2 linked regions of the Loktanella sp. M215 genome follow. The protein of the gene in region 1 interacts with the protein of each later gene in a pairwise test. Links are inferred from orthologs where the notes say so. Each region holds a gene or a part of one and is shown in the gene's direction. Other genes may lie near its edges. The genes, in order: dnaA and GLR48_RS12460.

The links.
Region 2: the proteins of dnaA (region 1) and GLR48_RS12460 interact in binary tests that used the Escherichia coli proteins (3 or more experiments, as listed by UniProt). The link is inferred for Loktanella sp. M215 from one-to-one orthologs.

What each region holds. Positions count from the first base shown.
Region 1 is NZ_WMEA01000001.1:1,220,768-1,235,863, forward strand. What follows is about bases 1,172-4,128. They hold dnaA (chromosomal replication initiator protein DnaA), read left to right. Parts: upstream 1,172-1,946; coding sequence 1,947-3,311; downstream 3,312-4,128. Other genes in these bases: rpsT (30S ribosomal protein S20), read left to right, coding at 1,172-1,342; dnaN (DNA polymerase III subunit beta), read left to right, coding at 3,416-4,128. Outside these bases: mutM (bifunctional DNA-formamidopyrimidine glycosylase/DNA-(apurinic or apyrimidinic site) lyase), read left to right, coding at 1-96; GLR48_RS05945 (enoyl-CoA hydratase-related protein), read left to right, coding at 158-934; more of rpsT, read left to right, coding at 1,079-1,171; more of dnaN, read left to right, coding at 4,129-4,534; DNA replication/repair protein RecF, read left to right, coding at 4,604-5,713; GLR48_RS05970 (GNAT family N-acetyltransferase), read left to right, coding at 5,710-6,240; GLR48_RS05975 (LysE family translocator), read left to right, coding at 6,240-6,860; GLR48_RS05980 (pentapeptide repeat-containing protein), read left to right, coding at 6,942-7,715; gyrB (DNA topoisomerase (ATP-hydrolyzing) subunit B), read left to right, coding at 7,815-10,232; GLR48_RS05990 (abortive infection family protein), read left to right, coding at 10,320-11,561; GLR48_RS05995 (glycosyltransferase), read right to left, coding at 11,740-13,791; GLR48_RS06000 (HlyD family efflux transporter periplasmic adaptor subunit), read right to left, coding at 13,793-15,076. UniProt on the Escherichia coli protein: Plays an essential in the initiation and regulation of chromosomal replication. Binds in an ATP-dependent fashion to the origin of replication (oriC) to initiate formation of the DNA replication initiation complex once per cell cycle.
Region 2 is NZ_WMEA01000001.1:2,528,425-2,543,491, reverse strand. What follows is about bases 5,957-8,884. They hold GLR48_RS12460 (replicative DNA helicase), read left to right. Parts: upstream 5,957-6,631; coding sequence 6,632-8,137; downstream 8,138-8,884. Other genes in these bases: GLR48_RS12450 (hypothetical protein), read left to right, coding at 8,588-8,884; GLR48_RS12455 (GNAT family N-acetyltransferase), read left to right, coding at 8,118-8,354; GLR48_RS12465 (orotate phosphoribosyltransferase), read left to right, coding at 5,957-6,433. Also shown: GLR48_RS12495 (molybdopterin-binding protein), read right to left, coding at 1-145; GLR48_RS12490 (XdhC family protein), read right to left, coding at 142-1,107; GLR48_RS12485 (vWA domain-containing protein), read right to left, coding at 1,118-2,434; GLR48_RS12480 (AAA family ATPase), read right to left, coding at 2,520-3,422; GLR48_RS12475 (hypothetical protein), read left to right, coding at 3,642-4,610; pyrC (dihydroorotase), read left to right, coding at 4,657-5,706; more of GLR48_RS12465, read left to right, coding at 5,756-5,956; more of GLR48_RS12450, read left to right, coding at 8,885-9,865; GLR48_RS12445 (hypothetical protein), read left to right, coding at 9,862-10,638; alr (alanine racemase), read left to right, coding at 10,742-11,776; GLR48_RS12435 (DNA repair protein), read left to right, coding at 12,151-12,966; GLR48_RS12430 (paraquat-inducible protein A), read left to right, coding at 12,963-13,415; DNA repair protein RadA, read left to right, coding at 13,498-14,871; GLR48_RS12420 (CvpA family protein), read left to right, coding at 14,890-15,067. UniProt on the Escherichia coli protein: The main replicative DNA helicase, it participates in initiation and elongation during chromosome replication. Travels ahead of the DNA replisome, separating dsDNA into templates for DNA synthesis.

The sequences.
Region 1 (15,096 bases):
GGTCAACCCTGCGTCACCCCCGGTTGCCCCGGCACCATCGCGCGGATCGTGCAATCCGGGCGGTCGTCGTTCTTTTGCCCACAGTGTCAAAGATAGCTTGAACGCGGCCGCACTTTTGCGCATCACATGAGGTCTGACCAGTAAAACGGAGGGCCGCATGGCCTACGAGACCATCATCGTCGACACCTCCGACGATATCGCCGTGATCCGGCTGAACCGGCCCGACGCCCTGAATGCCCTGAACCAGAAGCTGCTGGGCGAGCTTTGCACGGCGCTGGAGGACGCGGATGCCTCCGACAAGGTGCGCTGCATCATCATGACCGGGTCCGAAAAGGCCTTTGCCGCCGGGGCCGATATCACGGAAATGGCCGACAAGACCTTTGTCGAGATGACGACGCAGGCGTTCTTTCAAGAACCCGCCCGCCGGATCGAGGCGATCCGCAAGCCGATCATCGCCGCCGTGTCCGGCTATGCGCTGGGCGGCGGGTGCGAGCTTGCGATGATGTGCGATTTCATCATCGCCTCCGACACCGCCAAGTTCGGCCAGCCCGAAATCAACCTGGGCGTCATCGCCGGCATGGGCGGCACGCAGCGGCTGGCCCGCTATGTCGGCAAGTCCAAGGCGATGGACATGAACCTGACGGGCCGCTTCATGGACGCCGAAGAGGCGCTGGCCTCCGGCCTCGTCAGCCGCGTCGTCCCGGCCAAGAAGCTGATGGACGAGGCACAGGGGGCCGCGCAAAAGATCGCGGCCAAGTCGATGCTGGCGGCGATGGCGGCCAAGGACACGGTCAACCGCGCGTTCGAGACGACGCTGGCCGAGGGCCTGAATTACGAACGCCGCAGCTTTTACGGCCTCTTCGCGACGCAGGACCAGAAAGAGGGCATGGCGGCCTTTCAGGAAAAGCGCGAAGCGCAGTTCCGCGACAAGTAACGCTTGCCTTTTGCGCGGGGCCGGTTTATCGGCCCTGCGACATGCGCGTGATGCCCGCTTTGGCAGATCAGTCCGGTAATGAACCCGGTGGGCCTCTCGGGCGCTGAGAATTATTGTATCGACCTGAACAAAAGGCCCAAAATCATGGCAAACAGCCCCCAGTCCAAAAAACGCGCAAAGCAGAACGAAGCCCGCTTTGCCGTCAACAAGATGCGCCGCTCGCGCATCCGCACCTTCCTGCGCTCTGTCGAAGAGGCGATTGCCGCCGGCGACCAGACCGCCGCTGCCGCAGCCCTGAAGGCCGCACAGCCCGAATTGATGCGTGGCGTCAGCAAGGGTGTCGTCCACAAGAACACCGCAGCGCGCAAGATGTCGCGCCTGTCCAGCCGCGTCAAAGCGCTGGCCTGACGCAGCGTCATTCGGTCCGCTGTTGCCGGATTGCACAGGTTCAAACGCACCTTTCGGGGTGCGTTTTTTTATGCCCAACGTGCCTGTGAAGAAAGTTTTGTGACGTTTCAAAGACGTCAGAGATTCTTAATCCTCCGGACATGAGTCAAGCGCGTTGTTCGGTTGTGGCCGCCGCAAACCCCTTGCTAGATTGCACCTGCGATTCACATCGTTCCGGGGGGGACATGGGGGATTGCGGTGCAGGCCAAGTGTGACGGGGTCGTGGAATGACCCGAACGTCACCGCCGTTTCAGACGCCGCGATCCATGCTGCCAGACTGTCAGGCCATGACGCGATCATGGTTTCACCGGTCGGCGTGACCGACCTGTGGCACAGCGTTTGCTGTCGCCCATTGGCGTGTCCGTGATCCTCCTGCGTCCTGCTGCGATGCGCAGGTTCCGCTCCGGCGGAACCCCTGCGCAAGACGGTTTGGGGCCGCGTGTGATGCACCCTGTCCGGTCCGCTGCTGCGGTGGACCACGGCGGGGCGTGTCATGGAATGCAGCGTGAACGTGACGGGCTGAACGGGTCCGTGGGCAGGTTATTTGTATTGAAAGAAGAAAAAGATGAGCGATGACGTGTGGGGGCATGTACTGGCGGATCTGGAAAAGGAGATGAGCAAGGCCAAATTTCAAAGCTGGATTGCATCCTTAAGTTTTTCCGGCATCGAGAACCGGACCGCCCGGTTCGAGGTTCCGACGACCTTCATCGGCAATTACGTCGATCAGCATTTCAGCGACCAGATCGTCTATGGTTTCAACCGCGCGGGCAGCGCTGTCGAACGCCTGCGGTTCGAGGTCTGTGCCACCCGGCGTGAACCGACCATGCCGCAGCCGGTCGCCGCAACGGCGGCCAAGGCTGCAACCTCTGATTTCGGCGATCATCAGGACCCGCTGGGCCTGCCGATCGACCCCCAGCTGACCTTTGACACTTTCGTCGTGGGCAAGCCGAACGAGCTGGCCCATGCCGCCGCCCGCCGCGTGGCCGAAGGCGGCCCGGTGACCTTCAACCCGCTGTTTCTGTATTCCGGCGTCGGTCTGGGCAAGACCCACCTGATGCACGCGATCGCCAACGAACTGGCCCGGCGCCAGCCCGAATTACGCGTGCTCTACATGTCTGCCGAACGGTTCATGTACCGCTTCATCACGTCGCTGCGCGAACGCAAGATGATGGAATTCAAGCACGCCCTGCGGTCCGTCGACATCCTGATGGTCGACGACGTGCAGTTCATGGGCGGCAAGGATTCCACGCAAGAGGAATTCTTTCACACCTTCAACGCGCTCGTCGATGCCCGCAAACAGGTCATCATTTCCGGCGACCGCGCACCGGGCGAGATCAAGGAGATGGAAGACCGCATGCGGTCCCGTCTGCAGTGCGGTCTGGTCGTGGACCTCCACCCCACCGATTTTGAACTGCGCCTTGGCGTCTTGCAGTCCAAGGTCGAGCGTCAGCAGGAAATCTATCCGGGGCTCAAGATCGCGCCGGGCGTGCTGGAATACCTCGCGCACAAGATCACCAGCAACGTCCGCGTGCTGGAAGGCGCGCTGGTCCGCCTCTTTGCCCACGCCAGTCTGGTCGGGCGCGACATCGACCTGGAACAGGCGCAGGACTGCCTGTCGGACATCCTGCGGGCCAATGACCGCAAGGTCAGCGTCGAGGAAATCCAGCGCAAGGTCAGCGAGTATTACAACATCCGCCTGTCCGACATGGTCGGCCCCAAGCGGGTCCGCAGCTTTGCCCGGCCCCGTCAGGTCGCGATGTTCCTGTCCAAGACCCTGACCAGCCGGTCGCTGCCTGACATCGGCCGCCGTTTCGGCAAGCGTGACCACACCACGGTCATGCACGGCGTCAAGCGGATCGAGGAGTTGCGCCAGACCGACAGCCAGATCGCCGACGATCTGGACATCCTGCGGCGCGCGCTGGAACAGTAAGCGCGCCACAGTCGGCGCAAAAACGCCCGAAACATCTTGAGCATGGCGCAAAAAGCGGTAGCGTCGCGGTCCCGGACCTCGGGATCAACGGCGGAGCGAGACCTATGAAATTCAGCATCGAACGGGCCAGCCTTTTGAAGGCCGTGGCGCAGGCGCAATCGGTCGTGGAACGCCGCAACACGATCCCGATCCTGGCCAACGTGTTGATCGAGGCCGAGGGCGACACGGTCCAGTTCCGCGCGACCGATCTGGATATCGAAGTCGTGGACCGCGCCCCCGCCAAGGTGGACCGCGCCGGCGCCACCACCGTCGCCGCCGTCACGCTGAACGAGATCGTGCGCAAGCTGCCCGACGGATCCCTCGTCACCCTGACCGAAGACGGCGCCACCGGGCGGCTGACGATTCAGGCGGGCCGGTCGAACTTCTCTCTCGCGACCTTGCCGCGCGAGGATTTCCCGGTCATGGCGACCTCTGACTACACCACCAATTTCAGCGCGCCCGCCCCGGTGCTGCGCCGCCTGTTCGACAAGGCGAAATTCGCGATCTCGACCGAAGAGACGCGGTATTACCTGAACGGCGTCTACATGCACGTGGCCGATGGCGACGGCGGACAGGTGCTGCGCTGCGTCGCGACCGACGGTCACCGTCTGGCCCGCATCGATGCGCCCCTGCCTGAAGGCGCGGCCGGCATGGCCGGCGTGATCGTGCCGCGCAAGACCGTGGGCGAATTGCGCAAGCTGCTGGACGACGACGAATTGCAGGTCGCCGTCAGCGTGTCGGAAACCAAGGTGCGCTTTGCCACGCCGGACATCACCCTGACGTCCAAGGTCATTGACGGGACGTTCCCCGACTACACGCGCGTCATCCCGCAGGGGAACACCCGCCGCATGGAAGTCGACGCCGCCGAATTCGCCCGCGCCGTGGACCGGGTCGCCACCGTCAGCAGCGAACGCAGCCGCGCGGTCAAGCTGCAACTGGACGAGGATCGCCTGATCCTTTCCGTGAACGCCCCCGATTCAGGCGCCGCCGAGGAAGAACTGGCCGTGGCCTATTCCGACGAGCGGCTGGAAATCGGCTTCAACGCGAAATACCTGCTGGAAATCGCAAGCCAGGTGGACCGCGAGAATGCGGTCTTCATGTTCAACGGCTCTGCCGACCCGACCCTGATGCGCGAAGGCAACGACATGTCCGCCGTCTATGTCGTCATGCCGATGCGGGTCTAGGATTTCGGTTTTTGACAAAACCGAGCCTCCGGCGGAAGTATTTTTGACCAGAAGAAGGGCGGACTCGCGATGACCGGTCTGAAGGTCGCGCGGTTGCAACTGTCGCATTTCCGGTCGCACCGGCGGGCCGAGGTCGTGGCCGACGGGCGGCCTATCGCCATTCACGGACCCAACGGTGCGGGCAAGACCAATCTGCTGGAAGCGGTGTCGCTGCTGTCGCCGGGGCGCGGGCTGCGGCGGGCGGGGGCAGAGGACCTCGTGCGCCGGCCAGAGGCGCTGGGCTGGAAGATCTTTGCCGACGTCACCGCCGGACGGCAGACGGTCGAGATCGTCACCGGGGCCGAGGCGGGCCAGTCGCGCAGCGTGCAGGTCGACGGCAAGGCCACGACCCAGACGGCGCTGGCGGCGATTCTGCGCGTGCTGTGGCTGGTGCCGGCGATGGACCGGCTGTGGATCGAGGGGGCAGAAGGGCGGCGACGGTTTCTGGACCGCGCGACCCTGAGCTTCGTGCCGTCCCACGCCGAGGCGACGCTGCGCTATGACAAGGCGATGCGCGAACGCAATCGCCTGCTCAAGGACATGGTCCGCGACGCCCACTGGTATGCGGCCTTGGAGGGGCGCATGGCCGAGGCGGGCGCCGCGGTGCAGGCGAACCGCCGCACCGCCATCGCCGCCCTCATGGCGGCGCAGCAGGATGCGCAAACCGCCTTTCCCACCGCCGCCCTGACGCTGGTCGAAGGCAGCGCGGATGCGCAGGGTGTCGACGCCTTGCGCGCGGCCCTTGCCAACGGTCGCCCGCGCGATCTGGCGGCCGGGCGTACGCTGACGGGGCCGCATCGCAGCGATCTGGACGCGGTCTTTGCCGACAAGGGGGTGCATGCCCGCGACTGTTCCACCGGAGAGCAGAAGGCGCTGCTGATCAGCCTGATCCTGGCCAATGCGCGTGCGTTGATGGCCGAGACCGGGCAGCCACCGGTGCTGTTGCTGGACGAGGTGGCCGCCCATCTGGACACCGCCCGACGCGCGGCCCTTTATGACGAGGTCTGCGCGCTGGGTGCGCAGGCCTGGATGACCGGAACGGAGGTGCAGTTGTTCGATTCCCTTGGCGTGCGCGCCCAGTATCTGGCCGTGACCGACGGCCCTGACGGGTCTGTCGTGGTCGCAGGCGGGGCGGCATGATGCGGATCGACGTGATCGCTGAACTGCAACTGACCGCCGCCGACGATGCCGCGATCGCGGCCCTGCTGCGCGAGGCCTTTGAGGAGGATTTCGGCGGACGGTCGTTCCACATGCAGCGGCATCATGTGCGGATCGTGGCCCGGGACGCAGGCGCACTCGTCGGGCATATCGCCCTGCTGATGCGCGAGATCCGTCTAGACGACCGCCTGACGCCGGTAATCGGCGTGGCCGAGGTCGCGACCCGTGCGGATCGCCGCGGGCAGGGCATCGCCGCGGCCATGCTGGCAGAGGCCATCGCGCAGGCGCGCGGGTCCATGGCCCGCTTCATGGTGCTGTTCGGCGACCGGCCGATCTATGCTGGCTACGGGTTTCGGCCCGCGACGAACCAGCTGACATGGTCGGCGCTGGACGACGTGCGCAGCACAGGAATCCGGACCGGGGTCGACGCAGGGCTGATGGTCCTGCCGCTGCGCGATGAGGTCTGGGACGATGCGGCGCCGGTCGATCTGGTGGGGCACGTCTTCTGATGACGATCACGCTGACCGACATGGCGCTTTATGCGGCCGCCCTGTTTGCGCTGTTCCTGACGCCGGGGCCGGTCTGGGTGGCGCTGATCGCCCGCACCCTGTCCGGCGGCTTCAACGCGGCCTGGCCGCTGGCGCTGGGCGTCGTGGTGGGCGATGTGCTCTGGCCCTTGCTTGCGATCCTCGGCGTCACATGGATCGTGTCGGTCTACGCGGATTTCATGGTCGTGCTGCGCTGGGTCGCCAGCGTCACCTTCATCGTCATGGGTCTGCTCATCATCCGCAACGCGGGCCGCACCATCGGGTCCGACAGTCGCCTGACACGTCCCGGCATGTGGGCCGGGTTTCTGGCGGGCGTGGCGGTGATCCTCGGCAATCCCAAGGCGATCCTGTTCTACATGGGCGTTTTGCCGGGGTTCTTCGACCTGACCCGCCTGACATGGCCCGACATCGCGGCGATCTGCTGTCTGTCGCTGGTTGTGCCGCTGACGGGCAACCTGATCCTTGCGTATTTCTTCGGACGCGCCCGGGCGCTGTTGCGCTCGCCCGAGGCGGTGCGTCGCACCAACCGCATCGCAGGCACCCTGCTGATCGCCGTCGGCTGCGTCATCCCCCTGATCTGACCGCGGCGTCCGCCATTCAGATGACTAGGCCCACCGCCGCGGCCCCCTTAGACTGCAAGTCCAGAGACCGGAGGATCCCCGATGTACCCGAAAACCGCCCTGCTTGTGTTCTGCCTGCTTTGCGGACCGGTGCAGGCGCAATCGCTTCTGTCAGGCGTCGACATAACCTCGCCCGCCATGACAGAGGCGACGATGACCCGGGACGAGGTCATGCAGGCCCTGTCGCAGGGCGCGGCGGACCTGACCGGCGCGCGGCTGAATGGTCTGGACCTGTCGGGCGTCGACTTTCAGGGCGCGACCCTGCGGCTGGCGCGGCTGAACAAGGCCGATCTGACGGGGGCGAACCTCGACGGTGCGACCCTTGACCAGGCCTGGCTGATGGAGGCGCGTCTGGACGACGCCAGCCTGCGCGGGGCGCATCTGTTTCAAGCCCAGCTGATCGGCGCATCGGCGCGGGGTGCGGATTTCACCGATGCGCTGGCCTCCGGCAATTTTACCAAGGCCGATCTGACCGGCGCGCTGTTCACCGGGGCCGATCTGGGGGCGGAACTGGGGAATCAATCCATGGGTCTGATGCGGGGTGATCTGACCGGCGCGATTGCGACAGGCGCCGATTTCACCGGCGCCCGGCTGGTGCGGACCGTGCTCAGCTTTGCGATCCTGACAGGCACTGATTTCAGCGGCGCCGACCTGTCCACGGCGAACCTCGCCGGGGCCGATCTGACCGGCGCGCGCCTGACCGGTGCCGACATGACCGACACCGATGTGACCTCTGCCAAGCTGCGCGGGTTGGTGGATACGGACGCGTCCGTGCTGACCCCGGCGCTGAACCTGAACCGGGCGCTGCGCGACTAGCGCGCCGCGCTGTGCGGGGCCACAAAATATGGTGCGTCAGGCGTGACATAGTCTGACAAAAAGCATATATTTTGCGGGTAATAGACAGGAAATTCCCGCATGTCCGACGATACCGCCGAAAATGCCGCATACGGCGCTGATTCCATCAAGGTTTTGAAGGGGTTGGAAGCCGTCCGCAAGCGGCCCGGCATGTATATCGGTGACACCGACGATGGGTCGGGCCTGCACCACATGGTCTACGAAGTCGTCGACAACGGCATCGACGAGGCGTTGGCCGGTCACGCCGACCACGTTTATGTCCGCATCAACGCGGATTCCTCGGTCTCGGTCGGTGACAACGGCCGCGGTATCCCGGTCGACATGCACAAGGAAGAGGGCGTTTCGGCGGCCGAGGTCATCATGACCCAGCTGCACGCGGGCGGCAAATTCGACAGCAATTCCTACAAGGTGTCTGGCGGTCTGCACGGCGTCGGCGTCTCTGTCGTCAACGCCCTGTCCGACTATCTGGAACTGCGCATCTGGCGCAACGGCAAAGAGCATTACGCCCGCTTCGAAGGGGGTTACACGACCGAAAGCCTGCGCGTTGAAGGCGATGCCAATGGCCGCAAGGGGACGGAAGTCCGCTTCCTCGCCAGCCTCGCAACCTTCTCCAACCGCGACTTCGATTTCCATACGCTGGAAAAGCGTCTGCGCGAACTGGCGTTCCTGAACTCCGGCGTGCGGATCATTCTGGAAGATGAACGCCCCGCAGAACCCCTGCGGACCGAACTGTTCTACGAAGGTGGCGTCAAGGAATTCGTGAAATACCTCGACCGGTCGAAATCCTCGATCCTGCCGGAACCGATCTATGTGCGCGGCGAGCGTGACGATATCGGGATCGAAGTCGCGATGTGGTGGAACGACAGCTACAACGAAATGGTGCTGCCCTTCACCAACAACATCCCGCAGCGCGACGGCGGCACGCATATGGCCGGCTTCCGCGCCGCCCTGACGCGAACGATCAACAACTATGCCCAGACGTCAGGCATCGCGAAGAAGGAAAAGGTCAGCTTTACCGGCGATGACGCCCGTGAAGGTCTGACCTGCGTGCTGTCGGTCAAGGTGCCCGATCCGAAATTCTCCAGCCAGACCAAGGACAAGCTGGTCAGCTCCGAGGTCCGCCCTGCGGTCGAAAACCTCGTCGGTGAAAAACTGGCCGAGTGGTTCGAGGAGAACCCGAGCATCGCCAAGGTCGTCGTCGGCAAGATCGTGGAGGCCGCACTGGCCCGCGAGGCCGCCCGAAAGGCCCGCGACCTGACCCGCCGCAAGACCGCGATGGACGTGAACTTCCTTGCCGGGAAACTGAAGGATTGCTCTGAAAAAGACCCGTCGAAAACCGAAGTCTTCCTCGTCGAGGGCGATTCTGCCGGCGGGTCCGCCCAGACCGGTCGGGATCGTGGCACGCAGGCGATCCTGCCGCTGAAAGGTAAGATCCTGAACGTCGAACGCGCGCGGTTCGACCGGATGCTGGGCAGCCAGGAAATCGGCAACCTCGTCATGGCGCTGGGCACCGGCATCGGGCGGGATGAGTTCAACATCAAGAAGTTGCGCTATCACAAGGTCATCATCATGACCGACGCCGACGTTGACGGCGCGCACATCCGCACCCTTTTGCTGACCTTCTTCTTCCGCCAGATGCCGGAACTGATCGAGGGCGGTTACCTCTATATCGCGCAGCCGCCGCTTTATAAGGTCGCGCGCGGCAAGTCAGAGGTCTACCTGAAAGACCAAGCCGCGATGGACGAATACCTGATCGAACAGGGCATCGAAGGCGCCATGCTGCGTCAGGGCAACGGCGAGGAAATCAGCGGTGCGGACCTGCGCCGTGTGGTCGACGATGCGCGTCAGCTCAAGCGGGTTCTGGATGCGTTTCCAACGCATTACCCGCGCCATATTCTCGAACAGGCCGCTATTGCCGGGGCCTTTGCCCCCGGTGCCGTGGCAGAAAACCTGCAAGGTGTCGCCGACAAGATCGCCGTGCGCCTGAACCTGATCGCGCTCGAATGGGAACGCGGCTGGCAGGGCCGGATCACGCAGGACCACGGCGTTCGCCTCGCCCGCATCCTGCGCGGCGTGGAAGAAGTCCGCACCCTCGACGGCGGCCTGCTGCGCTCGGGTGAGGCGCGCAAGACCGGCACGTTCACGCAGGCTCTGCAGGACGTCTACGACCTGCCCGCGACGCTGGTCCGCAAGGACCGCAGCCAGCTGATTCACGGCCCCCTCGACCTGCTGGCCGCGATCCTCGAAGAAGGTGAACGCGGCCTGTCGCTGCAGCGTTACAAGGGATTGGGAGAGATGAACCCAGAGCAGCTTTGGGAAACCACCCTCGACCCCGACGCCCGCACCCTGCTGCAGGTCAAGGTCGACGACGTGGCCGAGGCGGACGATCTGTTCACCAAGCTGATGGGCGACGTCGTCGAACCGCGCCGGATCTTCATTCAGGACAACGCCCTGAACGTCGAGAATCTGGATTTCTGACGGGCTGTAGGATCGCGCATAATCGTGCGCGATACCCAAAAGGTTGCGCGATTTTCCTAAAGGTTTGCGCGGGCAATGCCGATACCTATGAGATACCTGAGCATCAGACGCGAGATCGAAGGCAGCCTGCCCACCGTGGCGGAACTCCTTCGCCAGAAAGGTGAGCACGATGCCCTCCGCGCTATGAGCCAGGCGGATATCGAGATCGAGGAAGTTGGCTACGACAACTGGAACGGTGGCACCGAGCTCTGGACTGTCTTCCTTCGCGTCCCGGTCAGCGTTTTCGTATCGTTCGAGGACCGCCGGGACGAGATCGCCGGGATCATCTCGAAGAACCTCAAGGTCGTCGCGGGCCAGGACAATGGATACTGGGTGAGCGCGGCGATCTCGCCGATGCGTGCGCCGCCGCCGGATCGGCGCCTACCGAACGGGAAGATCGGCGAACGGACGCGCGCGGCCATCCTCGATGAGATGCGTGCCAGGGAAACTGTCTGGCACGGTGCCTTAAATGAAATCGCTTTCCTCAGCCGCATCTTTAATCTGACCTCCCTACCTTCTCATGACAGCCGGTTCCAGAACGCCCAGCAGGACATCTGGCAGCACTGCATCAACAACTTCGACTGGCCACAGGACTGGGTCTACAGTGACCCGCGCTTACGTCTCTATGCTGCCGATGAGGATATCTTCCTGACGTTCATCTGCGAGGTTCTTCATCCCATCGTTCGCAAAGACGACTTGGAGCAGGACGCGCTCGCCAGGGCGTTCAATGGTCACCTACGGGCTGACGGGTGGGAGCTCGTCGAGGATGCCATCATCGATGGACGGCCGGCTTATGTGCCGCAACTCAAGGTTCACGCCTTGGGTGGATCGGTCCAGCGCATCAAGGCCGTCGCGGCTACCTTGAACTCGGACACGCTCTACGAGGATTTACGGCGCCTTGAGCGTATCGGCGACAGCGAGCCAGGCGAGGCGATCGCCTTGGCCAAGGAAATCGTAGAGAGCTGCTGCAAGCTGATCTTGGATGATCGGAGGGTAGAATATTCAGAAAAGGCGGAGATCCCCGAACTGCTGAAGCTCCTCCGCAATGAGATCAAGATCATGACGGACGGGATCGACGAGAGCGCCAGAGGCGCGAATGAAATTATAGGTATTTTGACCAGCTTGGGGAATATCGCTCACTCTCTCGCTCCGTTGCGGAATGCATACGGCAAGGGCCATGGTCGCGGGCGAGAATTCAAGGGGCTTCAACCACGCCATGCCCGCCTTGCGATTGGGGCCGCCAGCACTTTCGTCGATTTCGTATTGGATCGTCACCTGTCCCAAAGGTAGACCGGAGTAGTCAGATCAACGTCCGTCCTATCTCGTAGTGAAACTACGGTTTGCATGTTCGATCTTATTATAGAAAGGGCGGTAAGCCGACCTTCGCTGCGCTTTGCGGCGAGATCCGGTGTGCGGACAAAGCGCGCTTTCGCTGAGGTTGCTATACGGCTGCTATTGCAAATAACTTTCAATGAGCGACCGCTGCCATAATCCATTTCGGTGGTGCTGTGTGTGCAGGACGAATGTCTTTTACAACTTCAGCATCATGCCGCCGCAGAATCCGTGTAAGAATGCCATATGTCACAGCAAAAGCGCCTGCTGCCTGCGTAGAATTGTCGAGGCCCTGCGTGAACAGCATTCTGATCAGGATGTCGCGGTGAACGTCGTCGAGGTCAGCGAAGGAAATCTGAATGAGGGTCTCATCCTGATTCTCGACATAGGCTGCGATCTGACCGAGTTTCGGGATATCGATGCGAAGCCAGCGAAAGTTGTAGCCGACGTCTTGCAGGTTTGGCAGACGCAGACCGGCACCAGAGACCGACAGCCATTCAAGCCGCGCGGTAACGTTTTGGTTCGGGCGTGTGCCGATGAAGCAGGGGATGTCGACGGGAAAATGCTCTGCTTCGTCCTGTGACGGTGCGGTCACTGCGGCGACCTGAACCACCGACAGGATAATCATGGTGACGATCCCCCAAAACGTCAGGAGTGGCATCTGGTCCGCCGACAGCACGATACGGGTATTGTAACTTGCATTCGCGACGAACCCCAAAGCGGTGATGATGATCAGCGCGAGGGGTGCATAGATCATCAGACGGTCAACTGTTTGGCCTTGGGCTGCGCGGCCCTTTGGCGTGACCTTGAAGGCATGACCATGCGGCCGGATCAGTGTTGTCACGATGGTCGGCAGAATCCGTGGCGCCTGCAAGGCTGCGGGCACGGTCGCCGCGAGTGGAAAGAAGCTTTTCGGGTCGAGCAGCCGCAGCGCAAGCAGCGTCGCGATGAGAGTTGGCACCTGGTAGTCGATCAACTCGACCGTCGGCGTCATCGGCAGCGGCGACCAGCCAGTCCACAGACAGATCGCCGGCACCACGAGCGAGGTGATCGTCATCACCGGCTGGATCATCCAGTGCAGCGGAAGAAACAGGATTCGGTGGTGCAGCTTGAGGTTCGGCCCGAATGGTCCGTCGCGCAGATAGAGGATCTGGATCGCACCACGGGCCCAGCGGGCGCGCTGCACATACATTGCGCTCAAGGATTCAGGTGCCAGGCCGACCGCCAGACGCTCGTTCAGATAGCGGGTGACAAACCCGTGGCGGAGCATCGCCAGGGTCAGCAGCATGTCTTCGGTGATCGACCCCGTCGGCAAGCCGCCGCCCACGGCCTCGATGGCGCTGCGGCGGGTGACGGAGTTCGATCCGCAACAAAAGGCCGCATCCCAGCCATCGCGCCCTTCCATGATGGACCCGAAGAACATGCGCTGATCGTCCGGCATTGCCTTGCGCATGCCCAGATTGATCTGCATCGGGTCGGCATTGTAGAAGCTGTGGGGGATCTGCACGATGCCGACGCGTGGATCGTCGAACAGCCCCATCGCCCGGTAGAGAAAATTCTGCTGCGGCACGAAGTCCGCGTCCAGCACCATGAAATAGGTGCCATCGGTCCGGGCGATCCCGGCATTGATGTTCCCGGCTTTGGCATGGGCGTTGTTGTCACGGGTAAAGTAGTCGGCACCCTTTCGTGCGCAGTAGTCGCGCAGCCAGTCGCGCTTGCCGTCATCCAGCACACAGACGCGCAACCGGTCGCGTGGCCAATCAAGGGCCAAGGCACCCAGAATGGTCTTCTCCAGCACGTCGAGGTCTTCGTTGTAGGTCGCGATGAACACATCGACAGTGGGCAGCTCAGCGGGGGCGGCCGCGCGCAGGGCCGCTTCGCCTGCATCGGCCAGCGCGGAATTGTCGCGCCGCCGGCACAGGGTAGCGAACAGCACTGCGGTGTCGAACCAGACCGCCATCTCGATCAGAAACAGCGTCCACGCGAACAGGGTCTCTCCGATCCCCGAGGCAGGCCCCGGGAGTGTCGCTGTCACGCGCCAGTAAAGGTAGCGCAAGAGCACCAGTGTCACCGCGGCGAGCAGAGTCCAGACCGCGCCTTTGCGGACCCCGGGTCCGCTGAGCCACTGACGGGGAGCCAACAAACCCGCCGCCACGACCAATGTCAGCGGGATCAGATACAGCGGCATCTCAGTTGACCGTCGTCGGGCTGTCGGAATCCTCCAGTTTGGCCGTCATCACCGGCGCGAAACCAGCCATATCCCGCAACGAAGAGACGAGGTTCGACACGGCAGAGATCGACTTCATCGCGAAATGCACTTCGGCCGAACGGCCGACATCACAAAAGGATCGCGCCACGCCGGGCGCAGACACGTCCGCACCGCCGATGCCGACGATCACGCGCAATCCGTCGGGTGTTTCGATCCGCGGCTGCGCAGCCTGCATCTTGCGGTTCGGCCGTGCGCCGCTGCCGTAGACGGCATAGACCACAGCCTTGAAGCGATCCTTATCACCTTTCAGCTGCACAGAGACGTCGTCGCCGGGCCGGATGCTCTGGGTGTAAGTCTCGCTGATCATGACCTCCAGAAACCGGCGCGAACAGTCGAGCACCTGGGCAATCTGTTCGCCAGACGCGACGTTTGTTCCGACTTGGCCAGACACCTCCCAGATGATGCCATCGGCCACCGACTTTGGAGAGAACGTGTCGTTGCGCGCCTTCTCGAGTTCGAGGCCAGAAATCTCACCCTGCAGCGCCGCACGGCGGGTCTGCAGCGTCAGCAGCCGCGTATAAAGATCGGCGTCCCGCAGGGCGATCTCGTCCAGCCGGTAATTCAACTGTTCCAGGCTGTTCGTCGCAAGATCGATGCTGTCTGTGGTCTGAAGATAATCGCGTTCGACCTCAAGGCGGTTGACCGTTGCCACCTCATGGGCGTGCCGCGCTTGGGCCGCGGCCAGATCCGCTTCGGCCGCCAAGACATCACGTTTCGTGACGCTGCCTTTCCCTTCCAACTGTGCAATCCGAAGGGCGGCATCCTGCGTCCGGCTGACCTCTGCCGCGGCGACAGCCACGTCGGCCTGCGCTTCTTCCAGACGCGGACCAAACCAGATCGTCTTGGCGTTCACCTGATCCGAACGTCGCTTGATCAGATCGGCCTTCAGGTCCTGCATGCGTCGCCGCTGGGTTTCGATGCCCGAGATTTCGCCTGATGTGGTCGCGATCTCGCTTCTAAGCGAGCGCAGGTTCACGCTCTGGCTGCGGGCATCCTTGATGACTGCGATCGTATCTCCCGCCAGAATTGGTGCCGCCGCTCCCAGACTGGCTGTCATGATCGTGCCATCAAAAGGCGCATAGACAGAAACGAGCGGCGCGTTCACGACAGCCGCCGACGAGATGTGATTGGTCATCTGCGGCGCGATTGCCACGCCGGCTGCAGCAAGCAGAACGAGCGCTGCAGGCACCCTCAACATGGACATCTGCATCCTACAGTTCTTCC
Region 2 (15,067 bases), 1.3 Mb from region 1 along the record:
CATGAGACAGCCCCGCGTCCGCCAGAGACGACAGGTCATGGGCGGTCAGCGCATGACCTTTCGCAAGCGTGCCGCCCGGCAACACCTCGCGGTGGGCGAGGATGGCGCCGAGCGCGTCGGCCAGCGGCACCGCACCGAACTTCATGCGGATTTTCGCAAGGTGGCGATGATCTGGGCCATGATGCTGACCGCGATCTCGGCCGGTGCGCGTCCGCCGACATCGAGGCCGACAGGCGCGTGGATGCGGGCGATATCGGCGTCGGTGAAGCCGGCTTCGGTCAGGCGCGACACACGCTTGGCATGGGTGCGGGTGGACCCCAGGCAGCCAAGGTAGAAGGCCTTTGACCGCAGCGTCTGCTGAATCGCCGGATCGTCAAGCTTGGGGTCATGGGTCAGGGTCACGACAGCGGTGCGGGTGTCGGGGGCTAGCTGCGCCATCGCCTCATCCGGCCAGTCTTCCAGAATCGTCTCGCCCGGAAAGCGTTCGGCAGAGCCGAAGGCGCCGCGCGGGTCGATCAGCACGGGATCGAAACCGCAGGCGCGGGCCATCGGCAGCAGCGCCTGCGCGATATGCACCGCGCCGACGACGATCATCCGCAGCGGCGGGTTGTGGATCGCGACGAAGGTATGGCCGTCCGCCTCGACCCCCGACCGGTCCAGCCGGAACCGGTCGGGATAATCGGCGGGATTCGCCAGCTTGCGGGCCTGCGCGTCCAGATCGATCACATAGGCGACCGGATCGCGCGCAGTAATCGCGGCGACAAGCTGTTCCAGCAGGTGTAGCGGCATGGCCCCGCCCACCGGTTCGACCAGCACCCGGATACGCCCGCCGCAGGCCAGGCCCACGGCAAAGGCCTCGTCGTCGCTGACGCCGTAGTCCAGCAGGCGGACAGCACCCGTCGGGATGGCGTCCAGCGCTTCCATGATGACGGCACCTTCGACGCAGCCGCCCGAGACGGAGCCTTCCATCCGGCCCTCATCGTCGATGACCAGCAGCGATCCGGTCCCGCGCGGGGCGGATCCCCAGGTTTCGATTACCGTAGCGACGGCCACGCGGCGGCCCGCGCGGTGCCAGTCAAGGGCAGTTTGCAAAAGATGATCGGTCATGGGGTGGCCTTCAGGTCTGGGTGTTGGTGGCGCGGGTGAACGCAAAGGGGCTGGGGTCGGGTTCCTGTGTCGCGTCGCGCAGCGCGGCCATCAGGCGCGATTTCTCGCCGCCGTCCTGAGGCCGGGACAGGGCCTCTGCCAGCCCGGCGAGGGACGCGATGTTGTGCCCGGCGCGAAAGCTGGTGACATGGGGCAGCATGGCGGCGATGCCGCGCGCCTTGGGGGCGAAGCCATCCCAGCGCAGCAGGGGATTGAGCCAGATCAACTGGCGCGCGGACAGCGCGAGGCGCTGCATTTCGCGCCCCAGATCCGCGGCGGGATCGCGGTCGAGGCCGTCGGTGATGAGCAGCACCACCGCCCCCTGCCCCATGACCCGGCGCGACCAGTCGCGGTTGAAATCGTGCAGGCAGGCGGCGATGCGGGTGCCGCCTTCCCAGTCCTGGGCCTCGGCCCCTGCCGCCTTCAGCGCCGCGTCGACGTCGCGGGTGCGCAGATGGCGCGTGATGTTCGTCAGCCGCGTGCCGAAGGTGAAGGCGTGGACCTGCGCCCAGTCCTGTCCTTGCGCATTGGCGACACCGTGGACGAAATGAAGCACGGCGCGGGAGTATTGCGACATGCTGCCCGAGATGTCGCAGAGCACCACAAGGTTCGGATAGCGGATGCGGCGACGCTTGGTGGCGAAGTCGATGATCTCGCCGCCCCGGCGCATCGCGGCGGCCTGCGTGCCGCGCCAGTCGGGCATGCGGCCCGGCAAGGCTTGCGTGCGGCGCGACCGCAAGGGCTTCACCGGCAGCGACATCTGCGCGAGGATGCGGCGGGCGGCGTGCATCTCCGACAGGCTCATCTGTTCGAAATCCAAAGTGCGCAGGCGTTCCTGCGCGCTGATCGTCTGGCTTGCGTCGATATCGAGGAGCATTTCGTCCTCTTTTGGCTCCTCCTGTTCCGGCGTGTCCCGCTCCTGCCCGTCCAGCAGCGCCTCTGCCGCGCGTTTTTCGGCGGCCTGAGCGGTGCGTTCTTCGGCCACGCCGCGCACCATCGGGGACATGAAGGACATCATCTGTTCGAGGTAGCGCGGATCGCGCCAGTAGAGGCGGAAGAGCTGCGCGAAGACGGTTGATTCCTCGCGCTTGGACACGAAGCAGGCGTGCAGGGTCCAGTAGAAGTCGCGGCGTTCGGTAAAGCCTGCGGCCTCGACCGCGCGGATCGCGTCGACCACGCGGCCCGGTCCGATCGGCAGGCCCGCACGGCGCAAGGCACGCGCGAAGTGCGCGATATTGTTGGCGAGCTTGGGATTGTCAGGAAGCGCGAGGTCAGCGAGCTCTACCATGACGCGCGTCGCAGGGGGGCTGTCTGCCCCCCGGGCTGCGCCCTCCCCCCGAGGATATTTGGAAAACAGAGAGGACGGGTGCGCGTCATGCGGGGATCGCGGCGCGGGCGTCTTCGAGGATCTGCTTGGCCTTGGAGCCTTCGATCTTTTGAATATCGTCCTGGTATTTCAGGATTGCGCCCAGCGTATCGGCGATGACGGCGGGCGACAGGTCGATGACGTCGAGGGCGAGCAGGCATTTCGCCCAGTCAATGGTTTCGGCAACACCCGGCTTCTTGAACAGATCCTCGGTGCGCAGGCGCTGGACGAAAGCGACGACCTCGCGGCTGAGGGTCTCGGCCGCTTCCGGCGCGCGGGCGTGCAGGATGTCGAGTTCGCGGTCGAAGTCGGGATAGTCGACCCAGTGGTAGAGGCAGCGGCGTTTGAGGGCGTCGTGGACTTCGCGGGTGCGGTTCGAGGTCAGGATCACGATGGGCGGCGTAGGCGCCTTGATCGTGCCAAGTTCGGGGATGGTCACCTGAAAGTCCGACAGCGCTTCGAGCAGGAAAGCCTCGAACGGGGCGTCGGTGCGGTCAAGTTCGTCGATCAGCAGGACCGGCGCGCCGCCGGGTTGCGGGCGCATGGCCTGCAGCAGCGGGCGTTCGATCAGATATTCTTCGGTGAAGAGTTCGGATTTCAGCGCCTTGCGGTCGGTGCCGCCCGTGGCCTCTGCCGTGCGGATCGCGATCATCTGTTCGGCGAAGTTCCATTCGTAGACGGCAGAGGCGCTGTCGAGCCCTTCGTAGCACTGCAGGCGAATGAGGCGGCGACCGAGTGCTGCCGACAGCGCCTTGGCGATTTCGGTCTTGCCGGTGCCCGCTTCGCCTTCGAGGAACAGGGGGCGACCGAGCTTGAGCGCCAGAAAGACCACCGTGGCCAACGGGCGCGGGCAAATGTAGTTTTCCGCCGCCAGTGCCGTCTGCACGGCGTCGATGCTGTCGAATGTCATGGCTTTGTCCCCCCGGTCGCACTGGCGTTCAACCTGCACTGCCCAGCCGCGGCGTCAAGGCGGACGTTGTCTGTCCGGCCCGAAGGTCATAGCCTTGCGCAGGACCGGCCCGGGGGTGGGGCCGCAAAAGAAACCCGCCCCCTGCCCAATTCTGCCGCATTGGTCCCGCACCTTTGAGGCCAGACGTGGGTCAGGCCGCGCCACGACAGGAGAGCCGAAATGACGGACCATGCGTTGCACTTCACGACCGAGCTGAAAGGGCTGGAACCCGATGAGTGGCTGGCGGCCCTGGAAGTGCTGGTCGAGGAGCACGGATCATTCACGCCGCTGGGCCGCGATCACATGGCGACGTTTCTAGATGCGGGACCCAAGCTGCTGGTCACCTTCGAGAACGCGGTCGAGGTCCGGGGCCTGCCGGACGCCGCCCCCCGCGGCTTTGCCTTTGCCCGGCGCGAGGGGTGGTCGCATCTGGCCATCATCGGCAAGGCCGAAAGCTGGTTCCGCGATCCCGCGATCTATCGCCATTTCGACCGGCTGATCGACGACGGCTTTTTCGAGGATTTCGAGAGCGTGCTGTTCTATGGCACCGGGGCCGGCGGATACGCCGCTGCGGCCTATAGCGTCGCGGCCCCCGGCGCGCGGGTGCTGGCCCTGCGGCCGCAGGCGACGCTGGACCCCTCCGTCACCGGCTGGGACACCCGCTACATGAGCCAGCGGCGGCTGAACTTCACCAACCGCTATGCCTATGCGCCGGACATGATCGATGCGGCAAGTCAGGTCTGGATCGTCTATTCGCCGCAGCAGCGGCTGGATGCGATGCACGCCAGCCTCTTCACCCGGTCCAATGTCCAGATGCTGCGAATCAGCGGGATCGGCGGGCGGCTGAACATCACGTTCGACAGCCTCGGCGCGCTCGACCCGCTGCTGCGTCACGCCATGGCGGGCGATCTGACACCCCAACGGTTCATCAACGCCCTGTCAGCCCGCAAGACCTTCGGCGCCTATCTCAAGGGTCTGGTGCGGCGCGCCCGCGACCGCGGCCATGACGCACTGGCCGCACTGGCCTGCCGTGCGGTGCTGAAGCGCGGTCGTGACACCTATTTCGAGACACAGCTGCGGGAATTGGGATACGCCGTGCCGCAGTCTGACGCCCCGGACGACGACATGCAGGATGCCGCCCGCGCCTGAGGCGGTGTCACTGGTCAGCGCGCCGGATCGCGTGTAATGGATCTGCATGACTGACCAAAAGATCACAGAACTGACCCTGCGCCGCCCCGACGACTGGCACCTGCATCTGCGCGATGGCGCGATGTTGCAGGCCGTGTTGCCGGAAACCGCCCGCCATTTCGCGCGCGCCATTGTGATGCCCAACCTCGTGCCGCCCGTCGTGACCGGCGCGCAGGCCGAGGCCTACCGTGCGCGCATCATGGCGGCCCTGCCCGCGGGGGCGGATTTCACGCCGCTGATGACGCTTTATCTGACCGAGGACACCGATCCTGACGATGTCGCCGCGGCACACGCGGCGGGCCTCATCACGGCGGTCAAGCTTTATCCCGCAGGGGCCACGACTAATTCCGCCAGCGGCGTGCGCGATTTTGACCGCGTGCGCCCGGTGCTGGACCGCATGGCCGAAATCGGCCTGCCGCTCTGCGTGCACGGCGAAGTGACGGACGGCAGCGTCGATATCTTCGACCGCGAGGCGGTGTTCATCGACAAGATGCTCAAACCGATGCGCAAGAAGAACCCCGATCTGCGTATCGTGATGGAGCATGTGACCACGCAGGATGCTGTCGACTACGTGCGTGACACGGCCAAAAATCTGGCCGCGACCATCACCACGCATCACCTGATCATCAACCGCAACCACATTCTGGCTGGCGGCATCAAACCGCATTTCTATTGCCTGCCCGTCGCCAAGCGCGAGGCGCACCGCATCGCCCTTGTGCAGGCGGCCGTGTCCGGCGACAAGCGCTTCTTTCTCGGCACCGATTCGGCGCCCCATACGGATGCGGGCAAATTGCAGGCCTGCGGCTGCGCCGGCATCTTTACCGCGACCAACACGATGTCCTGTCTGGCAGAGGTCTTCGAGGCTGCGGGCAGCCTGCGTCAGCTGGAAGCCTTCACATCGCTGAACGGCCCTGCCTTCTACCGGATGAAGCCGAACGAAGGCACGATCACCCTGACAAAGGGCGATCCCGTCACCTATCCGGCGCAGATCGACACGGGCGACGGTCCGGTGACGGTTTTTGACCCCGGGTTCCCGCTGCACTGGCGCGTGTCCTGACGCTTTTTCCACGAAACATCCCTGCCCTCCCGCACGAAAGGTTTTCCAGATGATCCCCACCGGCTTTCCCGCCAAGGATGAAATCGCCCGCCTGACCGCCGGGATGCTGCTGGAAATCGGGGCCGTCGATTTCAACACCACGACGCCCTTCACCCATGCCTCGGGCAAGCAGGCGCCGACCTATGTGGACTGCCGCAAGCTGATCTCCTACCCGCGCATCCGGGCCACCCTGATGGATTTTCTGACCGTGACGATCATGCGCGAAGTTGGCTTCGAAGCCTTTGACAACGTCGCCGGTGGCGAGACGGCCGGCATCCCCTTTGCCGCCCTCGTGGCCGAGCGCATGGCGCTGCCGATGACCTACGTGCGCAAGAAGCCCAAGGGCTACGGTCGCAACGCCCGCATCGAGGGTGTCATGACCGAAGGCCAGCGCGTGTTGCTGGTCGAGGATCTGACGACCGACGGCGGGTCCAAGCTGTCCTTCGTCGATGCGATTCGCGATACGGGGGCCAGTTGCGCCGCCACGGCCGTGATCTTCTTCTACGGCATCTTCGAGGGTGTGGAAGAACGGCTGTCGGACCACGGCGTGCAGCTGCTGCACCTGTGCACCTGGTGGGATGTGCTGGAGGTGGCCCGGTCGCGTCAGTCCTTTGACAGCGCCACGCTGGATGCGGTCGAAGCCTACCTGCGTAACCCCAAGGGCTGGACACCGGGCGTGATGGTCTGACGACAGTCCGGCCAAATTCCGCCGGGTCATAGAATACCAGATCTGGACGCCGGCGGTAGCGATCTGGCCCATCTTGTGCTAGATGTGCGCAGGGCGACCTATCCACAGAAATATACAATTTGGGTCCGCGCCACCGCTGGTTTATGACCGGTGCAAACCACGCGCACAGTGGCAACCGACCGAGGGGACAGGCATCCGATGAATGAAATCAGCATTTTCAACGCGACCGGCACAGCCGAGGCGAGCGTCGACACGATGCCGCATTCGATCGAGGCGGAACAACAGTTGCTGGGCGCGATCCTGACCAACAACGACATCTTCGACCGCATCGCGAGCGTCGTCGGCCCCCAGCATTTCTACGATCCCGTCCACGCCCGCATCTTCGACTGCGCCGCGGCGCGCCTGTCCAAGAATGCGCTGGCCAGTCCCGTCACGCTGAAATCCTACATGGAGGATGACGAGGGCCTGCAGGAACTTGGCGGCGGTGCCTACCTCGTGCGGCTTGCGGCCTCTGCCACCTCGGCCTTTGCCGCGCGGGACTACGCGCAGATGATCTACGACCTCGCGATCCGGCGTCAGCTGATTCAGGTGGGGCAAACCATTTCGTCCAAGGCGTCCAAGGTCGATGTGGCGTCTGAGCCCAAGGATCAGATCGTCGAGGCGGAACAGGCGCTTTACGCGCTGGCCGAAAGCGGCACCTCGGAAAGCGGCTTTCAATCCTTCCTGCGGGCCGTGACCGACGCGGTGAACGTGGCCAACGCTGCGTACCAGCGCGACGGGGGGCTGGCCGGCGTGTCAACCGGTCTTGTCGATCTGGATAAAAAGCTGGGCGGGTTGCACAAGTCCGACCTTCTAATTCTTGCGGGCCGCCCGTCCATGGGCAAGACCTCGCTGGCGACCAACATCGCCTACAACATCGCCAAGGCCTACAAGAAGGGCACCTTGCATGACGGCACCGAAGGGGCGGTCAACGGCGGCGTCGTGGGCTTCTACTCGCTCGAAATGTCCGCCGAACAGCTCGCCGCCCGGATCCTGTCGGAAGCCGCCGAGGTGCCATCCGAACAGATCCGCCGCGGCGACATGACAGAGGTGGAGTTCCGCCGTTTCGTGGACGCCGCCAAGCAGCTCGAATCCTGCCCGCTCTTCATCGACGACACCCCCGCCCTGCCTATTTCCCAGCTTGCCGCACGGGCGCGCCGGTTGAAACGGACCCATGGCCTCGACGTGCTGGTGGTGGACTACCTGCAACTGGTCCGCGGCACCGGACGCAGTGAAAACCGCGTGAATGAAATCTCCGAAATCACGATGGGCCTCAAGGCCATCGCCAAGGAGTTGATGATCCCGGTCATCGCGCTGTCGCAGCTGTCCCGTCAGGTCGAAAACCGCGAGGACAAGCGCCCACAACTGTCCGACCTGCGCGAATCCGGCTCGATCGAGCAGGACGCCGACGTCGTGATGTTCGTGTTCCGCGAGGAATACTACAAGGAACGCGAAAAACCGGGTGATCACGAGATGGACAAGATCGCCATCTGGCAGGAGGAAATGGAGCGCCTGCGCGGCAAGGCCGAGGTCGTCATCGGCAAGCAGCGCCATGGCCCCATCGGCACGGTGGAACTGTCGTTCGAAGGCCGCTTTACCCGCTTCGGCAACCTCGTGAAGCCCTGGCAGCAGGACGGCGGCCCCGGTGGCGACGTCGGATTTTGACGCCCGCCCGGTGGCGCCTGCAAACATCGCGGACCTCGTCCGGATGTCCGACGCCCTGATGCTGCCCACCGCGCACGACCGGCGCGGCCTTGATCTACACCACATCTATGTCGCGCCGGACTGGCGCGGCCGCGGCGTCAGGCGCCCCATGATCCCGCCGGTCGAAGACCACGCCAAGTCGCTTGGTTGCACTTACGTCACCATCGGAACCGACTAGGGCAACACCGGTGCACAGGCCGCCTCTCAGGCCATGGGCACCACCCGCCGCCACCCCGGTCCCCGCTAGGCGAAACGTCTGACCTGACGCCCCCCTTCTTCTGGTTGAAAATACTTTGCGGAGGTGTGGAGGTGCAAAACCTCCACGCGGGCCGGAACGGCCAGCCCACGGCCCTGTCATTTGCAACCGTCGCTTGGCCCCCTATCTTGAGATGAACAGCCGAAAGGGCCCCCATGACCGACGAGTCCCGCCTGTCCCGCACCGAGGCCCGCAACATTCGCAACGCCCGCGATCTGGAATCCCACGTCGTCTGGCTCGAAAGCATCACCGGCACCGCCCTCGGCGTATTGGCGGTGGCCTCGGGCATCTACACCTACCTCGGCGTGTCCTCGCTGCTCGATGACAACGGCGCGCTGTCGGTCTTCGCGGCTCTGGCCTATTCCGTCGCCGTCTCGGTCGGGATCTACGTCTTCTGGTCCTACATGATGCGCCTGCTGCCGGCGGTTCACACCGCCACCGCCCGCATCGGCCTCGGGCTGTCGATGGTTCTGGGCAGCCTTGCGATCATCGCAATGTCGTCATGGCTGAACGCCGCCGCCCTCGCGGGCGCCGCGGCCGTCGAACAGCACCTGGCCGAAACGGTGCAGCAATACCAGACAGCACTGGAGCGGGCCGACGAGATCACCCAGTCTGCGCAAAGCCTCTCCCGCGACGTGGCCCGCGTGCGCCAGTCCTTCGACGACCTGAGCGAGCAGGAGGCGACCGGCCAGCTGTCGGGCTTCGCCGGACAAGGCGCCGTCTTCCGCCTGCTGCGCCAGAAATCCGACGAACTGGCAGCACTCGAAGCACAGATCACCGCACAGCAGCCCCTCGTCGAACAGGCCTTTGCTGAAGGCAACGCGATCCTGTCGCGCATGCGCGCCCTCACGGTCGATCAAGGCCCGGTCGAGGCCCGCTCCGTCCCCTTCAGCGAGGAAGCCGTCCGCCTCGCCAATGTCATCACCCAGTTGCGCCAACTCTCCGTGGCGCCGCTGGTGAACCGCGCCGCGACCGATCTGGCGGATGCGGTGGTGCTCCCCAGCCTCGACGGGTCGAACAGCGACACCCGCGCGGGCCAGCAGGCGACCATCGATTCGGTTCTGGGCGTGCTGCAGCAGCGCGCCACCACCCTGCAGGCCGCGGCACAGGACGTGCTGGCGATGACGCCCCCCGCCGACATCAGCTACACCCCGATCAGCGCCGCCGACGCGGTGATCCTCTATGCCGGCAACTTCATCCCCAGCTGGGCCGGCGCCATCGCCATCGACCTGCTGCCCGCCGTACTGGTGCTGATTCTTGCCGTGACCCAAGCCGCGATCCGCGCGGGCCGCGACGGCACGGCGGCCGAGGATTCGATGACCCTGTCGGAACTGCGCGCCGCGATCAACGCGATGCGCGACATGGAAACCTCCCTCGACCGGACCGAGGGCACCGTGACACGCCTCGACCGCCAGAAGACCCCCGCCGAATGATGGCAAGGCCCGCCCGCTGGTCTGCTGGCCGGATGCTGCGCTGGATCTTCGGCCTGCAACTGGTCTTTGCCGCCGTCCTGCTGGGGTCCGACATCGCCCGCGTCCTGCCGCAGATCGCGATGCCCTCCAGCGCGCCAGCGATCACGCAGCCGCCCGGTCCCGGCGACCAGACCCGCCGCTACGATCCCCGGCAGATCGACCCGCGCCCCGCCCGCCCCGGCTCGCGCCCGATCCCCACGACGACCGACATGCCGTCGCGCCTCGACTTCGTCGATACCGTCTGGAACGGAGAGCCGACGATCACCCTGACCGGTCAGATCGCCCCCGGCGACGCCGACCGCCTGACCGACTTCCTGACCACCGTGGACCCCACCCCCACGCAGGCCTTCCTCAACTCCCCCGGCGGCTCGGTGCAGGACGCGTTGGCCATGGGCCGCACCCTGCGCGCCCTCGGCCTCGCCACCCGCATGACCGCCACCGACATCTGTCTCTCCGCCTGCCCCTACCTGCTGGCCGCAGGCACCATCCGCACGGTCGAGGATGGCGCCCTCGTCGGCGTCCACCAGCACTATTTTGGCGAAAACACCGCCCTGCCAGCCTTCATGGCGGTCGAGGATATCCAGCGCGGCCAGGGCGAGGTCATGGGCTACCTCGCCGATATGGACATCGACCCGCTGATCATGCGCCACGCCCTCGTCACCCCGCCGGACGAGATCTACCTGCTGACCCCGGACGAGATGCAGAGCTACCGCCTGACGACCGCATCCGACTGACGTCCTCGCTTTTTCGCAAATACTCCCGCCGGAGGCTGGCCTTGCACCGCAAGGCCATAGCAGCCTCTTGCCGCAACGCCCCCGGCCTGTCAAAAGACCGGGCATGAGCACCGGACACCTGACCATCGACCTTGCGGCCCTCGCGGCCAACTGGCGCAGCCTGAATGCGCTGACCTCCTGCGACACCGCCGCGGTCATCAAGGCCGACGCCTACGGGTTGGGATCGGACCGCGTGGCCAAGACGCTGGCCAAGCAAGGCGTGCGCACCTTCTACGTCGCCATGGCCGAGGAAGGCGCCGCGATCCGCGCCGCCGTCGGCGACAAGGCGCAGATCCGGGTGCTGACCGGTCACATGCGCGGCGACACCGACATCATCGCGGACCTGAACCTCATCCCGATCCTGAACTCCCTCGACCAGATCAAGCGCCATTTCGAAGCGCTGCCAGACGCGCCCTTCGGCCTGCAACTCGATACCGGCATGAACCGGCTGGGGCTGGAATGGGACGATTGGGCCGCCGTGGCCGAAGAGGCCCTGCGCCGCAAGCCCGTCGTCGTCATGTCGCACCTCGCCTGTGCGGACGAGCCAGACCACCCGATGAACCCCTACCAGCTCGACGTGTTTCACCAGATGACCGACGGCATCACGACGCCGCGCAGCCTCGCCGCGACCGGCGGCATACTGCTCGGGCCGGAGTATCATTTTGACGAATGCCGCCCCGGCATCGGCCTTTACGGCGGCCTGCCCTTCGAGGATGCCCGCCCCGTCGTGCGCCTCGACCTGCCCGTCGTGCAGATCCGCGACCTGACCGCGGGCGAAGTCGTGGGCTATGGCAACTCCTGGCAGGCCGAGCGTCCGACGCGGCTGGCGACCGTTGCCGCGGGCTACGCGGACGGGCTGCACCGGGCGCTGGCGCGCGGTGCGATGCTGTGGCACGGACCGAACGCCTGCCCGCTGGTCGGCCGCATCTCGATGGACGCGATCACGGTCGACATCACCGACCTGCGCGACGATCCCGCCTCCCTTGCCATCCTCTGCGCGGAACAGCCGGTGGACCGTCTCGCCCAGACCGGCGGCACCATCGGCTACGAGATCCTGACCAGCCTCGGCAACCGTTATTCCCGGCGCTACGTCGGCTGATCTCCGGGCGATTCGCCACCCGCATGACAGCAAAATGCACCCAAGGCGTCGGACAGAGCGTCAAACGCCACAGGTTTGCCATATTTTTGAAAATTCACGTTCAAGGCGTCCGTGCATTGTTTCGCCACGCAACAGAAGCCGTGCGCCTGCGGTCTGCGGCTTCGTCGCCTGAACCAGCCTGTCCTACCGCAATTTTCGGCTGAAGGCCGGTCTTCTGCTGCACAATTCCACCGTCGCATCAGTCGACTGCATGTAATTGTTTCCAAATAGGAAACGATGCATCACGCGCGCCGGTTCATTGTGATGGACCTGGCCGAAAAATCCATTCATCCTTTCTTTACTATTTTACGATCATCCCACGGGACCGCTTTGATATGACCTTTTCCCTGCGCGACGGCATCCGCATCCTGCATGTGACGGCGCTTTTCGTCGTGGCCGTCTTCGCCTTTGCCGCTGTTTTCTATACGCTGCTGTGTATCGCAGGTCTGGCCGACTGGCTGGACCTGACCGCCACGCTGGGCGGTGTCCCCTACCCCAACGCCGGCCCCTGGATTCAGGGTGCTTTGACCGCGATGCTGGGGGCCATGGCGTTTTTCCTGCCCACGACGGTCCGCATGCTGGCGCTGGAAAACAGCCACCGGAATTTTCACATCCGGATGGACGACGTGGCCCGCGCCTATCACGCCGTCCACGCTGCCGACCGGGCCGGTGTCTTCACGCTCAGTTCCGAATTCGATGCCGTGCGCGACCGCCTCGCCTATCTGCGCGACCACCCCGACCTGCCGCAACTCGAAGGCGGCGTGCTGGAAGTCGCGGCCCAGATGAGCGTCCAAAGCCGCCATCTGGCAGAGGTCTATTCCGTCGAACGCGTCGCCCGCGCCAAGGCCTTTTTGCGCCAGCGCCAGCAGGCCGCCGAAGAGCAGCAGGAGCGCATCGTCGAGGCGCTGCATATCTGCGAACAGATCCGTGCCTGGTCCGATCAGGTCGAGATCGAGGAGGCCCGCGTCGCCAGCCAGCTGACCTATCTGGACGACCGCCTGCAATCGACGCTGCCCTTGCTGGGCTATGCGCTTGAACACGATGAACGCCTCGATGCTGCATCACTGGAGGCAGAGCGTGCGCAGCAGGAACAGCGCCGGGCCGGTGGCACCAATATCGTGCCGATGCCGCAGAAGCCTGCTGCCGAATGACGACCCCGCGCGGGCTGCGCTGGGCCAATCTGGCGCTGCTGGTCCTGTTTCCGCTGTCGTGGTTCGCCCCGTTGCTGCGGGCAGGCCTGTTGCCGCTGTTCGGATTGTCGGACATCAGCGTGATCTCTGGCCTTCAATCGCTCTGGCCGGACGATCCGCTGCTGGCGTTGCTGGTCACGGCACTGGCCCTCTTTGCACCGATGCTCAAGACCATCGGTCTGGCCCTGCTGCACCACGATCTGCTCAGCGCCCGTCTGCTGCCGGTGCTCAGCTGGGCCGGCAAACTCGCCATGGCTGACGTATTTCTGCTGGCGCTCTATGTCGTCATCCTGAAAGGTGCCGGCATCGGACGCGTCGAAACCGCCTGGGGCCTGTGGGTCTTTACCGGCTGCGTACTGGCCTCGGTCGTGATCTCCGGCCTCTCGGCACGGTCCGCGGCAAGGGCGTGACACCGGTCCCGCGTGCCTGGGATTTTTGGCCGAAAAATCGGCCCCCGTTGCCACGGCCGCGAAACTGGTCCAAAAGGTGAACATGGCAAAAGACCTCGCATTCACCTGTTCCGCCTGCGGCGCCGCGACCAGCAAATGGTCCGGCAAATGCGAAGCCTGCGGCGCATGGAACACGATCCACGAAGACACCGGCCTGTCGGTCGCAGGGCCGAAGAAGACCTCGATCGGCGGCAGGCGCGGCAAGACACTGGCCCTGACCGACCTTGCCACGCAAGAAGCGGCACCGCCGCGCACGCTGGCCGGGGTCGAGGAGCTGGACCGGGTGCTGGGCGGCGGACTGGTCAAGGCCTCTGCCCTGCTGGTCGGCGGCGATCCGGGCATCGGCAAATCCACCCTGCTGCTGCAGGCCGCCGCACGGTTCGCCCGCAACGGGCTGAAGGTCATCTATGTCTCTGGCGAGGAATCCAACGCACAGGTCCAGATGCGCGCGCGGCGTCTGGGTCTAGACAAAAGCCCCGTCATGCTCGCCTCTGACACCAACCTGCGCGATATCCTGACCACGCTGGAGCAGGAAAAGCCTGATCTGACGATCATCGATTCGATCCAGACCATGTGGGCGGACCACGTGGATTCCGCCCCCGGTTCGGTCAGCCAGGTCCGCACCTGCGCCCACGAATTGACCAATTTCGCCAAGACCCACGACATGTCGGTCATCATGGTCGGTCACGTCACAAAGGAAGGCGCCATCGCGGGCCCCCGCGTCGTCGAACACATGGTCGACACGGTGCTGTATTTCGAAGGCGAGCGCGGCCACCAGTTCCGCATCCTGCGGTCGGTCAAGAACCGCTTCGGCCCCGCGGACGAAATCGGCGTGTTCGAGATGACCGGGAAGGGTCTGGCCGAGGTGCGCAATCCATCCGCCCTGTTCCTGTCCGAACGCGGCGAGCCTGCACCCGGATCGGTCGTCTTTGCCGGGATCGAGGGCACGCGGCCCGTGTTGTGCGAAATTCAGGCGCTCGTCGCACCGTCTCCCCACAGCCAGCCGCGACGCTCTGTCGTCGGCTGGGACGGCGGCAGACTCGCCATGATCATGGCCGTGCTGGAATCGCGCTGCGGCGTGCCGTTCACCGGATTGGACGTCTATCTGAACGTCGCGGGGGGCCTGCGCATCAGCGAACCCGCCGCCGATCTGGCGGTCGCGGCGGCGCTGGTCAGCGCGCGCGAAGACGCAGCGTTACCAAAAGAAGCTGTGATTTTCGGGGAAATCAGCCTGTCCGGTGCGCTGCGTCCGGTCATCCAGACCGAAAACAGATTGAAAGAGGCGCAGAAACTTGGTTTTACGACGGCGATCATGCCGCGCGCGCCCAAGGGCACCGGGGCGTCCGGACTGGAGCTGCGGGAAATGCAGGATCTGGCCGGTTTCGTGGAACAGGTCTTTGGCGCGCGCGCGAACTGACCTTCGGGGAGTGGACCAGTGGACGGTTTTACCATCATCGACGGCGTCGTGGCCGGAATCATCGTCATCTCGGCGCTGCTGGCCTACAGTCGCGGTCTGGTCCGCGAAGCGATGGCGATCGCGGGATGGGTCGGGGCGACCGTGCTGGCCTTCATCTTTGCCGATCAGGCGCGCCCGCTGGTGGCGCAGATCCCCG